DNA from 2 places in the Microbacterium sp. LMC-P-041 genome. Region 2 is predicted to be linked to the other one. Evidence: predicted binding sites of a transcription regulator. Region 2 holds the regulator's gene; the other holds the start of a gene.
The links. The regulator LexA, encoded in region 2, represses DNA repair genes until DNA is damaged. The targets are predictions, from matches to a motif close to TCGAACANNTGTTCGA.
Positions count from the first base shown of each region.

Region 1: the regulator LexA is predicted to act here: its motif matches at 5,052-5,067, upstream of imuA' (DnaE2-dependent mutagenesis accessory factor ImuA').

Region 1 covers NZ_JARVRV010000002.1:352,207-359,497, reverse strand. Annotated here, with positions in the region: gene QRN21_RS05610 (error-prone DNA polymerase) at 1-2,706, opposite strand, end outside; gene QRN21_RS05605 (DNA polymerase Y family protein) at 2,706-4,247, opposite strand; gene imuA' (DnaE2-dependent mutagenesis accessory factor ImuA') at 4,244-5,041, opposite strand; gene QRN21_RS05595 (prepilin peptidase) at 5,174-5,644, shown strand; gene QRN21_RS05590 (hypothetical protein) at 5,683-5,895, shown strand; gene QRN21_RS05585 (CYTH domain-containing protein) at 5,888-6,532, shown strand; gene QRN21_RS05580 (type III polyketide synthase) at 6,587-7,291, shown strand, end outside.
Region 2 covers NZ_JARVRV010000005.1:503,557-510,847, reverse strand. Annotated here, with positions in the region: gene QRN21_RS12660 (MinD/ParA family ATP-binding protein) at 502-1,584, shown strand; gene hisH (imidazole glycerol phosphate synthase subunit HisH) at 1,660-2,301, opposite strand; gene hisB (imidazoleglycerol-phosphate dehydratase HisB) at 2,298-2,915, opposite strand; gene QRN21_RS12645 (histidinol-phosphate transaminase) at 2,912-4,006, opposite strand; gene QRN21_RS12640 (LysM peptidoglycan-binding domain-containing protein) at 4,098-4,460, opposite strand; gene lexA (transcriptional repressor LexA) at 4,743-5,429, shown strand; gene QRN21_RS12630 (prolyl oligopeptidase family serine peptidase) at 5,485-7,291, shown strand, end outside.

The sequences.
Region 1 (7,291 bases), on a different contig from region 2:
GCGCGGCACCCGGGGCTGCAGAGGGTCGCTGCAGGTGTCCCGCCCCGTCGGCATCCGCAGCGGTGAGCCCTCGAGGGGTTCGAGAGTCTCGGTGGCCCCCGAGGCGTGCAGATCGGGGCGACGCACCTCGACCCCGTGTCGTCGTGCATCCGCGGTGAGTGTCGACGCGGAGTAGAAGCCCATCGGCTGCGACCGGAGGAGCCCAGCGAGGAACGCCGCGGGATAGTGCAGCTTGAGCCAGGAGCTCGCATAGACCAGGAGCGCGAAGGACAACGAGTGGGACTCTGCGAATCCGAAGTTCGCGAAGGCCTGGATCTGCGCGTAGATGCGATCCGACTGCTCGGCGGAGAGTCCGCGTCTGGTCATCCCCGCGTAGAGCTTGTCTCGCACCTTGTCGATCTTCTCGAGCCCGCGCTTGGACCCCATCGCGCGTCTGAGCAGATCGGCCTCGTCGGCGGTGCAGTCGCCGATGGCCGTCGCCATCTGGATCAGTTGCTCCTGGAAGATCGGGATGCCCAGTGTCCGCTCGAGGATCGGCTTGAGGTCATCGTGCGGAGACGGGATCTCGAGCACCACGGGCTCTTCGCCACGGGCGGCTCTGGCGAGATTCTCCTCGTCGAGCGCATCCTTCGCCATCTTGCGGCGGACGAAGGGATGCACGGCCCCGCCCTGGATGGGCCCGGGGCGGATCAGCGCGATCTGGATGGCGAGGTCGTAGAAGGCCCGAGGCTGCAGGCGGGGGAGAAGGCCGATCTGCGCACGGGATTCGACCTGGAACACCCCGATCGAGTCGGCGCGGCAGAGCATGTCGTAGACGGCCGGCTCTTCTTTCGGAAGGGTCTCGAGCGTCCACCGCTCACCCGTGGCGTCGTGGATCAGGTCGAAGCAGTGCTGGAGCGCAGCCAGCATCCCGAGCCCGAGGAGATCGAACTTCACCAGCCCCATCCAGGCCGCGTCGTCTTTGTCCCACTGGATCACCGTGCGGTTCTCCATGCGTGCATGCTCGACGGGAACGACCTCGCCGACAGGGCGCGCGGTGAGCACCATGCCGCCGGAGTGGATGCCGAGATGCCGGGGAGCCTTCAGCAGTTCGCCCGCGTAGTCGAGCACGTTCGCCGGGATGTCGTGCTCGTCGGCCACCTCGAGCCCGGCGCTCCACCCATCGACCTGCCGGGACCAGGCATCCTGCTGTCCCGGGGAGTAGCCGAGAGCTCTCGCCATGTCGCGCACCGCGTTCTTCGGACGGTACTGGATGACGTTCGCCACCTGTGCCGCACGTTCGCGTCCGTACTCGCGGTACACCCACTGGATGATCTCCTCGCGGCGATCCGAGTCGAAATCGACATCGATGTCCGGTTCTTCCTGTCGGGTCGTCGCGAGGAAGCGCTCGAAGGGCAGACGGTAGAGGATCGGGTCGACGGCGGTGATGCCGAGCAGATAGCAGACGGCGCTCGCCGCGGCCGAGCCGCGCCCCTGGCACAGGATGCCGCGACGGCGCGCCTCGGCGACGATGCCGTGCACGATGAGGAAGTAGCCGGGGAAGTCCTTCTCCTCGATCACATCGAGCTCGCGTCCGATCCTGCGACGGCCGTCGGCATCCAGGCGCGGATACTTCGTCGGCACGGCCTCCCACACCAGGTGGCGCAGCCAGCTCATCGGCGTGTGTCCGTCAGGGACCTCCTGCTTCGGGAGGGCAGGTCGTGCACGGCGGAGGGAGAAGGCCGACGCTGCGGCGAGTTCGAGGCCGTAGGAGATCGCACCGGGGTGGCGCCGGAAGCGCGCTGCCATCTCCGCGCCGCTGCGCAGATGCGCTCCTCCGTGAGTCGGAAGCCACCCGTCGAGCTCGTCCATGCTGCGCACGGCGCGCACGGCGGCGACCGCTTCGGCCAGTGATGCACGCTCGGGCGCTGCATAGTGCACGTTGTTCGTCGCCACCACCGGCAGTCGCATCCGTCTGGCGAGATCGGCGAGAGCGTCGTTGCGTCGTGTGTCCAGCGGGTCGCCGTGGTCAAAGAGCTCGACGGCGACGTGATCCTGGCCGAACAGATCCACCAGTCGGCGCAGCGGCGTCTGAGCATCTCCCGCCTCTAGGCCACGGCGGACCCCGCCCTTCCGGCATCCGGTGAGGATCGTCCAGTGCCCGTCTGAGGCGGCTGCCAGCTCCTCGAGGTCGTAGACGGGGCGGCCCTTCTCGCCACCGCGCAGGTGGGCGGCCGTCATCGCGCCGGAGAGACGGTGGTAGCCCTCCAGCCCGTCGGCGAGCACCAGCAGATGGTCGCCGACGGGATCGGGGGCGCCCCGCTGCGGTGCGTCGAGGCCGAGCGAGAGCTCTGCGCCGAACACGGTCTGGACGCTCACATCCATCAGCTCTGCGACCTCGGCGAAGCGGGCAGCACCGTAGAAGCCGTCGTGGTCGGTGAGCGCCAGTGCAGTGAGTCCGAGACGCTCGGCCTCGGCGAGCAGGTCCTCCGGTGAGGAGGCGCCGTCGAGGAAGGAATAGGACGAATGCGCATGCAGCTCGGCGTACGGGACGGCGTCCTCTGGCCTGCTGACGGACGTCGGTGGGTTCCGTGTGCGCTTGGTGCTGACGGGGCCGGGGTCGGGTCGGCTGCCGGGCGGGATGCCTCCCGTCGGGTAGGGCGATTCCTCGCCGCTGAGAGTGCGCTCCAGCTCGTTCCAGGACAGGGGAGGGTTGTGCCAGCCCATCAGCGGTACCTCCCCTCAGCCCACCACCGGCCTCCGGTGCAGAAGACGAGCCAGGCCCGATCATGATCGTCGACGATCTGCAGGCGGTGCCCTCTCTTGCCGCCGGAGTCCTCCCATCGGCGTTCATGGATCGGCCACGGACCGGCCCACGCCTGAACGTCGTCGCCGTCGATGCGAGCGGGCGCCGCCGAGAGCGCACCCCGTTCGTCGACGAGGACGGTCTCGCCGTCAGGGGAGAGCACTCCGATGGGGCGAGGAGGGCGGAACACCTCGGCGGGGAGAGGGTCGGGAAGGCTCCCCGGCCAGGGCTGCGCTGGGTCTCTGGGGGCGACGGCGCGTTCGCCCCACGGAGTGAGCACCTGTCGATCGGCGAGCCAGCGCCCGCCGGAGAGGGCAGCGGTGACGACGCCCTCGTGGCCGAGCATCGTCTGCACGCGCGAGATGGCGTGATGCAGGCGTTCATCAGTGCCGGACCCGAAGAGGCCGGGCTGGTGATGGGCGGCATCGTCGACCGCCACGGGGACGATCCGCACCAGAGAGATTCCGCCGAAGGCACGAGCCTCATCGACCGGCTCCTTCGCGGATTCGGCTCCCAGTGCTTCGAGCTGCCAGCGCACCCGGTCGACGAGATCAGCGGCATCGAAGCAGGTGGGATGCAGCCAGGGGCGCGAGAACACCTTGCCGTCGTCGTCGGTGAGGTCGATGCGGACCTCGGTGCACACCACCGAGGCCTCACCGAGGGCGAGCATGACCGCATCGGCCGTCTGCCGCACGGCGAAGGCCACCTGATCGGCTCCGGCGAGTGGCGAGTCGAACTCGATGGAGCGAACGAGCTCGGGGTCAGGAGGTCGTGCCACCACCGCGCGGGAATCGGCGCCGGCGGCGAGGGCGTGCAGACGCGCGCCGCGCTCGCCGAAGCGATCGCGCACCTCGATCTCGTCGAGGGCCGCGAAGTCGCCGAGCGTGCGCACACCGAGCCGGACGAGCAGACCGGTGAGCTGCTCGTCTCTCAGAACGTTCACCGGGAGTGGGGCGAGGAAGTCCTTCGCGAGTCCTGCAGGTACGACGGTGCACGGTGCGCTCCCTCGCGCGGCGAGCTCGGCGGTGAAGGGACCGTCGGCGATGCCCACGCGCACCTCGGGGAACCCGGCGTCGGTGAGGATGTCGATCAGGGCACGCCCCGCCTCGGCCTCGCCGTCGTGATAGCGCGCGATGCCCCGTGCCCGCACCGCCGCCAGCCCTGGACGCAGCAGTGCCGCACCGGGCGCGTGCTTCTCGATGAGCTGCAGCACGGGGAGGAACGCTCTCTCGTCGCGGGCGGGGTCGTGGGGCATCACGCGCAGTGACGAGATATGGCCCTGAGCGACGCGGCGACGTTGGCCGGCGCGCACGCCGTGCTCCCTCGCCGATGCGGTGCACGCCACGACGGTGTTCGCATGCACCAGAGCGGTCGGCGGATGAGGCGGTGGGCCGCCGAGAGCTGCTCTCAGCGGCCAATCGGGAAGCCACAGGACGAGGACGCGAAGTGGAGCGGCGGTCATCCGGCCACCGCCAGACGCGGGTACTCGAGCGGAGCGGCCTCGCCGCCGCGCAGGCCGGTCAGCCCTGTGATCTCGGCCATGGTCTCGGTGGCGACGTGCTCCGCCGGCAGCTCTTCCACTGCGCCGTGGGAGCCGGGAAGACGCACGCGTACGCTCGACGTCAGCGGACTGTGCCTCGTCCGCGCCGACACCGTCGCCGTGGAGCCTTCGATGAGCCCCCACCCCTCGCCGATGCCGAGCCAGTGCTGGTCGTGCAGCCGGATGGACCCCTCGCTCTGCGGCCAGGCGCCGGACTCCGCGGACTCGGTGACGAGCAGGGTGCTCCCGCGGTCTCGCAGTCGTGCGCTCAGTCGGGACACATCCGCATCGCGGGCCCTCCCTCCGGGCTGCACGGCGATCAGCGGAACCACCTCGGCGAGCGCAGAGGCCACGGCGAGCCAGCGGTCTCCTGGTTCGGGGACGAGGATCAGGCGAGGAAGCGCGATTCCGAACGCCGCTGCGGCTTCGACACCCAGTGTGGGCATGCCCACGACCGCGCACCAGTGGCCCTTGCCCGAGGCCGCGGCGAGCAGTGCGAGGACGAGACTGGGGGAGGGAGAGACGGTGTACGCCGCCCCCGTCTGCAGCCCCTCTTCGGGGAGCAGCGAGGAGAAGGCCGGATCGAGAGGGAGAAGCGGGTGCTCGCTGCGTCTGCGCTGCATGCGGCTGATCTCCCGGCGCAGCCGAAGAACCTCTCCGGCGCGGGAGTCGCCAGCCGGAGAGAGCGCGGTCACCGCATCGAGCCCGATCCCCATGAATCCATCCTCGAAGATATGTACTAATAAAGCAACTGGAGTAGATGACGATAGTTCGAACCTCCGACATCGCGGCGTGACGTTATCCACACGCGGTCATCGCCGCCGTCCGAGTTCTCCTAACCTGCGGGCATGGATCTCCGTACTGTGGCCGTCGTGACCGTTCATCTGGCCCTGTTCGCGATCGCCTGCCGACTCGTCGCCGTCGACATCCGCACGCATCGGCTGCCGAACCGGATCGTGCTCCCCACCCTCGCGGCGCTCATCGTCCTCGGAGTCGTCGACGCCATCACGGTCGGCCAGAGCGCCCCGTTGATCAGGGCCGTATCCGGGTTGCTGATCCTCGGCGGCTTCTACGCGACGCTCCGTCTGCTCAGCCGGGACGGCATGGGCGGAGGCGATGTCAAGCTCGCCGCCGTCATCGGTCTGGTCCTCGGATGGCACAGCTGGCAGGCGCTCGCCGTGGGAGCAGCATCCGCCTTCGTGCTCGGCGCCGTGTTCTCCCTCTCGCTGATGATGCTCCGCAGGGCGGACGGATCCACGCGGATCGCCTTCGGACCGTGGATGATCATCGGCGCGCTCCTCGGCATCCTGATGGAGTGAGGCGCCGTGCAGGGTGCCGTCGGCGATAGGGTGAGGACATGGCACTCGCACGACTTCACGGCGGCCCGCTCGACGGGCAGATCATTCCTCTCGGCGACGCGGACGACAAGCTGATCGTCCCTTACAGCGAGACCCAGGTGGTGTACAACCGGCGCGGTGACGCGCAGAACACCGGCGACACCGACGGTCCCACCGAGATCGACTACTGGTACGACGAATCCCTCGAGGACATCAGCCCGTCGGATGACTGAGCACCCCAGCGAGTCGCCGTCTGGCTCCGAGCCCTCCAGGGTCGTCGAGGTCGAGCGCAAGTACGACGTCGATGACTCCACGCCCCTTCCGGTGTGGGTGGGGATCCCCGGAGTGGATGCCGTGTCGTCCGGAGAGGTGCGCGAGCTCGACGCTCGCTACTTCGACACCGTCGATGCTCGGCTCTCCCGTGCAGGGGTAGCCCTTCGTCGCCGCACCGGCGGCCCCGATGCCGGATGGCACATCAAGGGACCGCGAGAAGGTGACGGTCGCCTCGAGATCGGCTGGCCCCTGGGCGAAGACGACAGCATCCCGGATGCCGTGACCGAGACCATCTCGCGATGGGCGACGGCGCCGCTCACACCCCTCGCGCGGATCGAGAACACCCGCACGGCGTACCTGCTCACCGGGACGGCCGGAGTCGTCGCCGAGTTCGTCGATGACCGCGTTCGCGCGACCGATCTCCGACACGACGTGCAGCGGGAATGGCGGGAGTGGGAGTTCGAGCTCGGCCCCGCCGCGCCTGTCGATGCGGCGGGGCGAGCAGCCCTCTTCGACGCCGTGGAGCGGGTCGTCTCCGATGCCGGGGGTCGCGACGCGTCATCCAGCTCGAAGCTCGCGCGTGCTCTGGGTTTCTGACGCCCGATGCAAGCCCCTTCCGTGCTGGCGCGCGGTCATGCTTGAGTGACAGACATGACCCGCGCTGCCGTGCTCCGCTCATTGCGGACGATCGTTCCCGACACCGTCATCGAGCAGCACGAGGTGCGCGACATCTTCGCCTCGCAGCCCGATGTCGGACGCCTCGCCCAGCGGATCATCGGGGCGTCGTTCAACGGCTCGGGCATCGACACCCGCCACACCGTCATCCGAGAGCTCTCGCCCGCGGCCGGCACGGACGACAAGATGTTCTTCGACCGTGAGACGGGCCGCCTGCAGTCGCCGGGCACCGCAGCCCGCAACGACCTCTATACGCGCGAGGCGTTGCGTCTCTTCGTGGAGGTGGCGCGCAGCGCCTTGGACGCAGACCCCGACATCGTCGCCGCAGACGTCACGCACGTCATCACCGCATCCTGCACGGGCTTCCACGCGCCGGGCCCCGAGTACGAGATCGTGCGCGGGCTGGGGCTGTCCGACAGCGTGCAGCGTTATCACCTCGGATTCATGGGCTGCTACGCCTCGCTGCCGGCGCTCCGTGCGGCGAGCCAGTTCTGCGCAGCCGACCCCACGGCCGTGGTGCTCGTGGTCAGCGTCGAGCTGTGCACCGTCCACCTTCGCTCGTCGGAGGACCCGGATCTCATCGTCGCCAACTCGCTCTTCGCCGACGGGGCGGCCGCCGGCATCGTCACCGCACGCGACCTCGCCACTCCTGTTCCTGCGGTGCGTCTCGACGGCTTCCAC
Region 2 (7,291 bases):
GAGAACCTCCCGTGCCACGCGGTAGCCTCGATGACGCCCCTGTTTCGGTGTGTGAGGAGATGTTCCATGGTGCGCGATGCGGAAGCGCGAGGAGGCGGACCCCTGCGACGCGGGAATGCGCTGCCTCCCGAGACTCCGGATGAGCGCGCTCAGATGCCGACTGGACCCGACGCGGAGCCCACAGCCCCGCACCCCCGACCGGCACCCCAGCCCGCCCCCGCGCCGGGAACACGAGCCGCAGCGGCATGGGCAGCCGCCTCCGCCGCAGCTCCTCCTTCCGATGATGCGCGACCGGCCACGCCCGCTGTGCCGATCTCCGCACCGCCTTCGGTCCCCGCTGCGCCACCCGCCGCCCCTGCAGTACCGCCCGCGCCCTCAGCCGCATCGCCCGCAGCCCATGCGGTACCGACGACGCCGGCACCTTCCGGAGCGCCCGCTGCGACCGGATCGCTTTCGACCGCATGGTCGGAACAGCAGAGCTCTTCGACTCAGGACAGCACCGTGCGGCCCGCCGTTCCGGCGGCCACGGCGCCGCGCCCCCAGTCTTCCGACGTACCGCCCGCTCCGCCGCTGCCGGTGCCCGCCTCGGCCCCGTCCGCGCCCAACGCCGCCGCTGCAGAGTCGGCGTCCTCGGCATCCTCGCGTCGTCAGCAGCGCGAGCAGGGCGTGGGGCGTCGCTCGTTCCTTCAGGAGGAGCGCCGTGAGGAGCCAGCGCGTCAGGGCGGACGCGGGCTGCTCAACCGCGTCGGGTTCACCCTCGGCCCGAGCGCTCGCGAACGCGCCGTCCGCGACGACGAGCACGCGGTGAGCCGCCACTGGCCGGGCCCCCGCACCGTCGCTGTCGTCAATGGGAAGGGCGGGGCGGGAAAGACACCGGCCACCGTGCTGCTGTCGGCGGTCTTCGCGCAGTACGGCGGCGCCGGGGTTCTCGCCTGGGACAACAACCAGACCCGCGGCACCCTCGGCTGGCGCACCGAGACGGGGGCGCACGATCGCACACTGCTCGAACTGCTTCCGCAGACCCAGCGCCTGCTCGGAGCCCAGGGACAGTCAGCCGACCTCGCGCACTTCGTGCATCACCAGCCGCAGGAGAAGTACGACGTCCTGCGGTCGAAGCCCGTCCGACTGGCCCACGAGAATCGGCTCCGGCCGAGTGACGTCGACTCCATCCACGCGATCGCGGCCAAGTTCTACCGTCTGATCATCATCGACTCCGGCAACGACGAGTCCGATCCGATGTGGCTGCGGATGATCGACCTCGCCGACCAGATCGTCGTGGCGACGACGACACGTGACGACCATGCCGAGGCCGGGGCGCTGCTGCTCGAGGCACTCGAAGACCGCGACGAGCGATCCGCACGGTTGGCTCGCGAGTCAGTGGTCGTCGTCAGCCAGGCGGACCCGAAGGCATCCCCCGCCGAAGTCGCAGACGTCATCGCCGGATATCAGCCGCTCGCGCGCGAAGTCGTCGGCATCCCCTTCGATCGGGAGATGGTCGACGGTCACCTCCGTCTTCGCGCACTCGCGGCGCCGACGCAGCGGTCGTGGCTCTCTGCCGCGGCCGCCGTCGCCCGAGGCTTCTGAGCCGTTCGGCAGTGGACCCGGCGGATCGGTCGTCCGAGGTTCGGATCGACGGCGGCTCAGCGGGCTGCCGACGCGTCAGGACCGAAGGCTGTCGACCCAGTTGCGGAGCAGCTGGATTCCGGCCTCGCCGGACTTCTCAGGATGGAACTGCGTCGCGGAGAGCGGCCCGTTCTCGACCGCAGCGAGGAACGGATCGCCGTACGTCGACCACGTGAGCACCGGCTGAGGGAACGGCGGGATGACATCGAGCTCCCACGACTGCGCGGCGTAGGAATGCACGAAGTAGAAGCGTTCGTTCTCGATGCCCTTGAACAGCACCGATTCGGCGCCCGGCTCGACCGTGTTCCACCCCATGTGCGGCAGCACCGGCGCGTTGAGCTCCGTGACCGCTCCCGGCCATTCGCCGAGACCCTCGGAATCGTGCCCGCGCTCGACACCGTGCGCGAACAGAACCTGCATGCCGACGCAGATGCCGAGCACCGGGCGCCCGCCTGCGAGCCGGCGATCGATGATCTCGTCGCCGCCGTGCGCGTAGAGCGCATCGCGCACGGCCTGGAACGCGCCGACCCCCGGCACCACGAGACCGTCTGCCTCGAGCGCTTCCTTGCGGTCGCGCGTCAGCACCGCATCAGCACCGGCGGCGATGAGCGCCTTGACAGCCGAGTGGACGTTGCCGGATTCGTAATCGAAGACGGCGACCCGGGGAGCCCTGCTCACAGTGCGCCCTTCGTCGACGGGATGCCGTCGACCAGAGGGTCGAGGGCCTTGGCCTGGCGGAACGCCCGAGCGAATGCCTTGTACTCGGCTTCGGCGATGTGGTGGGGGTCGCGGCCCCCGAGAACGCGTACGTGCACCGTGAGTCCCGCGTTGAAGGTGATGGCCTCGAACGTGTGGCGCACGAGCGAACCGGTGAAGTGGCCGCCGATGAGGTGGTGCTCGAAACCGGCAGGCTCCCCCGTGTGAACGAGATAGGGACGCCCCGAGATGTCCACGACAGCCTGAGCGAGCGCCTCGTCGAGCGGCACGAGAGCGTCGCCGTATCGCGAGATGCCGGACTTGTCGCCCAGCGCTTCACGGATGGCCTGACCGAGAACGATCGAGATGTCCTCCACGGTGTGGTGTGCGTCGATCTGCGTGTCCCCCGAGGCGCGCACCGTGAGGTCCGTGAGCGAGTGCTTCGCGAAAGCCGTCAGCATGTGATCGAAGAACGGCACCGACGTGTCGATACGGCTCGCACCGGTGCCGTCGAGGTTCAGCTCGAGCTCGACGGTGGACTCCGACGTGCTGCGCACACGCGTGGCGGTGCGCGGGGTCTGGGCGGGGCTGCTCATGAAGCCGATCCTATCGAGGCGAGGGCATCGAGGAATGCCGTGGTCTCCGGCTCGGTGCCCGCGGTGACGCGGAGGTGCCCGGGTATCCCGACGTCGCGGATGAGAACACCCTGCTCATAGAGCTGCTGCCAGACCTTCTGGGGCTCTGCGACACCCCCGAACAGAACGAAGTTCGACCAGGACTCATGCGGGGTGTACCCCAGCGCCTCGAGTGTCGCGGAGATGCGATCCCGCTGCTCGACGATCTCCTCGACCATGCCGAGCATCACGTCGGAGTTGCGCAGAGCGGCGACGGCTGCGGCCTGAGTGAGAGCGCTGAGGTGGTACGGCAGGCGCACGAGCCGCAGAGCGTCGATGAAGGCAGGATCCGCGGCGAGGTACCCCACGCGGGCACCCGCGAAGGCGAAGGCCTTGCTCATCGTGCGGGAGACGGCGAGCCGCGGTCGTCCCTCGAGAAGGGTCAGAGCCGATGCCGCGTCGTGCGGCGCGAACTCCTGGTACGCCTCGTCGACGACGACGATTCCGTTCGACGCCTCGTACACGGCTTCGACGACGTCGAGGCCCAGCGGCGTGCCTGTCGGATTGTTCGGCGAGCACAGCAGGATGACGTCAGGATCGACATCTCGCACCTGCGCTGCCGCCTCTTCGGGGGTGATCGTGTAATCGGGCTGCCTGGTGCCGGCGACCCAACACGCTCCGGTGCCCTTCGAGATCAGCGGATACATCGAGTAGGTCGGGGCGAAGCTGAACGCCGTGCGGCCCGGCCCTCCGAACGCCTGCAGAATGTGCTGAAGGACTTCGTTCGACCCGTTGCCCGCCCAGATCTGAGCCGGTTCGAGACCATGACCGAGATACTCCGCGAACCCTTCCCGGAGCGTGGTGAACTCGCGATCCGGGTAGCGGTTGACATCGCGGAGCGCGACCGCGATGTCGTCCAGGATGTCACTGGCGACCGCGTCGGGAACCGGATGCGTGTTCTCGTTGACGTTGAGTGCGATCGGAAGAGGCGCTTGCGGCGCTCCATAGGGCGTGAGCCCTCGGAGGTCGTCGCGAAGAGGGAGGTCGGCGAGTGATGCAGTCACCCTTCCCATGGTAGGCCGCCTTCGCTACACAGACGCTCGTGGTGACGGAGTGTGAACGCGCTTCCGCGCCGCACCGCTCGATCGAACGGCCCTCACGGGTTCATTCCGAATACTGCGCCGGAATCGCCAGCTCCTGGCCGATCTGCAGCTCGCCGCCGCGCAGCAGGTTCAGACGCGTGATGTCGCCGATCACGTCGCGCGGATCCGCGCCGGGGGCCACGCTCTCGGCGATCGACCACAGCGTGTCGCCGGGCATCACCGTCACCGTCGCGAACGATGCCGTGGCGGTCTGCTCGCCTGAGGCCATCGCACTGCCGCCGCTGAGTGCGGCGAATGCGATCCCGGCTGCGAGCGGCACGGCCGCGACAGCGAGAACGACACGTCGACCGCGCGCCGTCAGCTTGAGCCGCGTCGCCGGACGAGCCGGAAGGACTGCTGCACTGCTGAAGGTGATGGTGCTCATGTCGTGCTCCTCTGCATCTACCGCGTGGGCGGTGAAGTTGGCGTAGCGTTCGCATTCGCGCCTCGGCCGGGAGCCGTGAATGCGAAGCTACGTTCCGAAGTTATCTTCGAATTCGAACATCTGTCAAGCGTTCTTCGAAACAGAAGTCCGGGAATCGGCCGACACGCTCGAACAGATCTTCCACTTCGGCGCGATTCTCGGATACGGTTTCGATGTCAACACCCCACCACGGGCCTCCGACATTCGAACTGAGACGCCGGAATCGCACACCTGAGGAGCACCATGAGCGACATCTCCGCCCCCGACGCCGACGTCCCGCGCACCCGTCGCCGCAAGAGCCTGAGTCCCAAGCAGATGGCGATCCTCGAGGTCATCCAGACGTCGATCAGCCGTCACGGGTACCCGCCGAGCATGAGAGAGATCGGCGACGCCGTGGGCCTCAAGTCGCTGTCCAGCGTGACCCACCAGCTCGGCCAGCTCGAGCTGAGCGGATATCTGCGACGCGACCCCGGCAAGACCCGTGCCATGGAAGTGCTCATCGACCTCCCCGGCACCAGCGGAGAGAATCCCGCCGATGTGGCGACCCCCGTGGGCGATGCGGCGCTCGTGCCGCTCGTCGGCCGCATCGCCGCAGGTGTCCCGATCACCGCCGACCAGCAGGTCGAGGAGATCTTCCCGCTCCCCCGGCAGCTCGTCGGCAAGGGCGACCTGTTCATGCTCAAGGTGTCCGGCGAATCGATGATCGATGCGGCGATCTGCGACGGCGACTGGGTCGTGGTGCGGTCGCAGAGCAGCGCCGAGAACGGCGAGATCGTCGCCGCCATGCTCGACGGCGAGGCGACGGTGAAGGTTCTCCGTCGACGCGACGGCCACACCTGGCTGCTGCCTCGCAACTCCGCATTCGAGCCGATCCTCGGCGACGAGTCCGTCATCCTCGGCAAGATCGTCGCCGTGCTGCGCGCGGTCTGACTCCCCTCCCACCCTGCCGGTGACGGCGGGCGTCGACGCACCATAGGCTCGAACCATGTCGTCGCCGTTCGGTACCTGGACCTCTCCGTTCACCCCCGACCGGATCGCCGCGTCGTCTCCGCGGATCGATGGCAGCGCCTTCGTGGCTGACGAGATCTGGTGGGGTGAGTCGATCCCTGCCGAGGGCGGTCGCCTGACCGTGCGAAGTTCGACGGGTGCCGAGATCCTTCCCGCGCCATGGAGTGCTCGGTCTCGCGTCCACGAGTACGGCGGCGGGGCGTGGACCGCGGATGCCGACGGCACGCTGTACTTCGTCGATGCCAAGGATCAGCGCGTGCACCGCATGCCCCGCGGCGGTGTCCCCGTTCCTTTGACACCCCCGGGCCCGGCGCACGGCGGTCTGCGTCTGCAGAGCGGCCGCCTGTTCGCCGTGCGGGAGGATCTGTCCGTCTCCCCTCACCGACGCGCCATCGTCGAGATCCCGACCGACGGGTCGGCATCCGACCGGCCTGCGCTGTTGAAGACCCTCGTCGAAGGCGAGTCGTTCTACGCTCATCCGGCACTGTCTCCCGACGGTTCTCGTGCAGCGTGGGTCGAGTGGTCCGGCGATCGGATGCCGTGGCAGCGAGCGTCGTTGGTGATCTCGGACGGCACCGCGCGCACAGAGCTGTCCACTCGCGCCGCGCTGCAGCCCGAGTGGACGGCTGACGACGAGATCGTGTACTCCGACGATCCCTCGGGCCGCTGGGCTCTGCACCGACAGCGTGTCAGCGGAGCCCAGGCGGTCGGCACGGCGGAGCAGATCATCGACGACGACGCCGACACGGGATACGGCCTCTGGGTGCTCGGCAATCGCTGGTACCGCCCGCTCGCCGACGGTCGCGTCGTGGCTGTGCGCACGAACGGTCGCGACCGGGTCGTCGTCATCGACCCCGACGGCGGCGCCCACCGCATTCCCCTCCCCGCAGACGGCCACGTGAGTGTCGACGATGTCGCGGCCTCCCGCGTGCTGCTCTCCGGAAACAGCTCGACGACAGAACCCGGGGTCTGGTGCGTCGACGTCGACACGGGTCGCGTCGAGGCCGTCGCGGGAGCTGCGCCGACCGATCCTGCGTGGATGCCGCCCGCATCCGAGGTCCTGGTCGACGGCTCGCACGGGCCCGTCCATGCCTTCGCGTACCCGCCGACGAATCCCTCGGCCCACGCTCCGGCCGCGGATGACGAGCTCCCGCCCTACATCGTGCTCGTCCACGGCGGCCCGACCGCGCATGTGACCGGCGCGGCGTCCGCCGCCGTCGCGTTCTGGACGAGCCGCGGCATCGGCGTGCTCGACGTCAATTACGGCGGATCGACGGGCTACGGCCGTGCGTACCGCGAACGGCTGGACGGCGGATGGGGCGTGGTCGACGTCGACGACGTGATCGCAGCGGCCCGCGGCCTCGCCGATGCCGGGCTCGCGGATCCCGCCCGCATCGCGATCAGAGGCGGCTCGGCGGGCGGTTGGACAGTGCTCTCGTCGCTGGTGCGGGGAGGGACGTTCGCCGCGGGGATCAGCCGATACGGAGTGGTCGACCTGCAGATGCTGAGCGCGCACTCCCACGACTTCGAGGCGCACTACATCGAGGGGCTGGTGGGTCCGCTGCCCGAGGCGGAGGCACTCTACGTCGCGCGTTCGCCCCTGACGCACGCCGACCGGATCGACGTGCCTGTGCTGCTGATGCAGGGTGCGGACGACCGTGTCGTGCCACCGACACAGTCCGAGGCGATCCGCGATGCGCTGGCGACGAGTGGTGTGGAGCACGAGTACGTGCTGTACCCGGGTGAGGGCCATGGCTTCCGGTCGAGCGAGACGATCATCGACG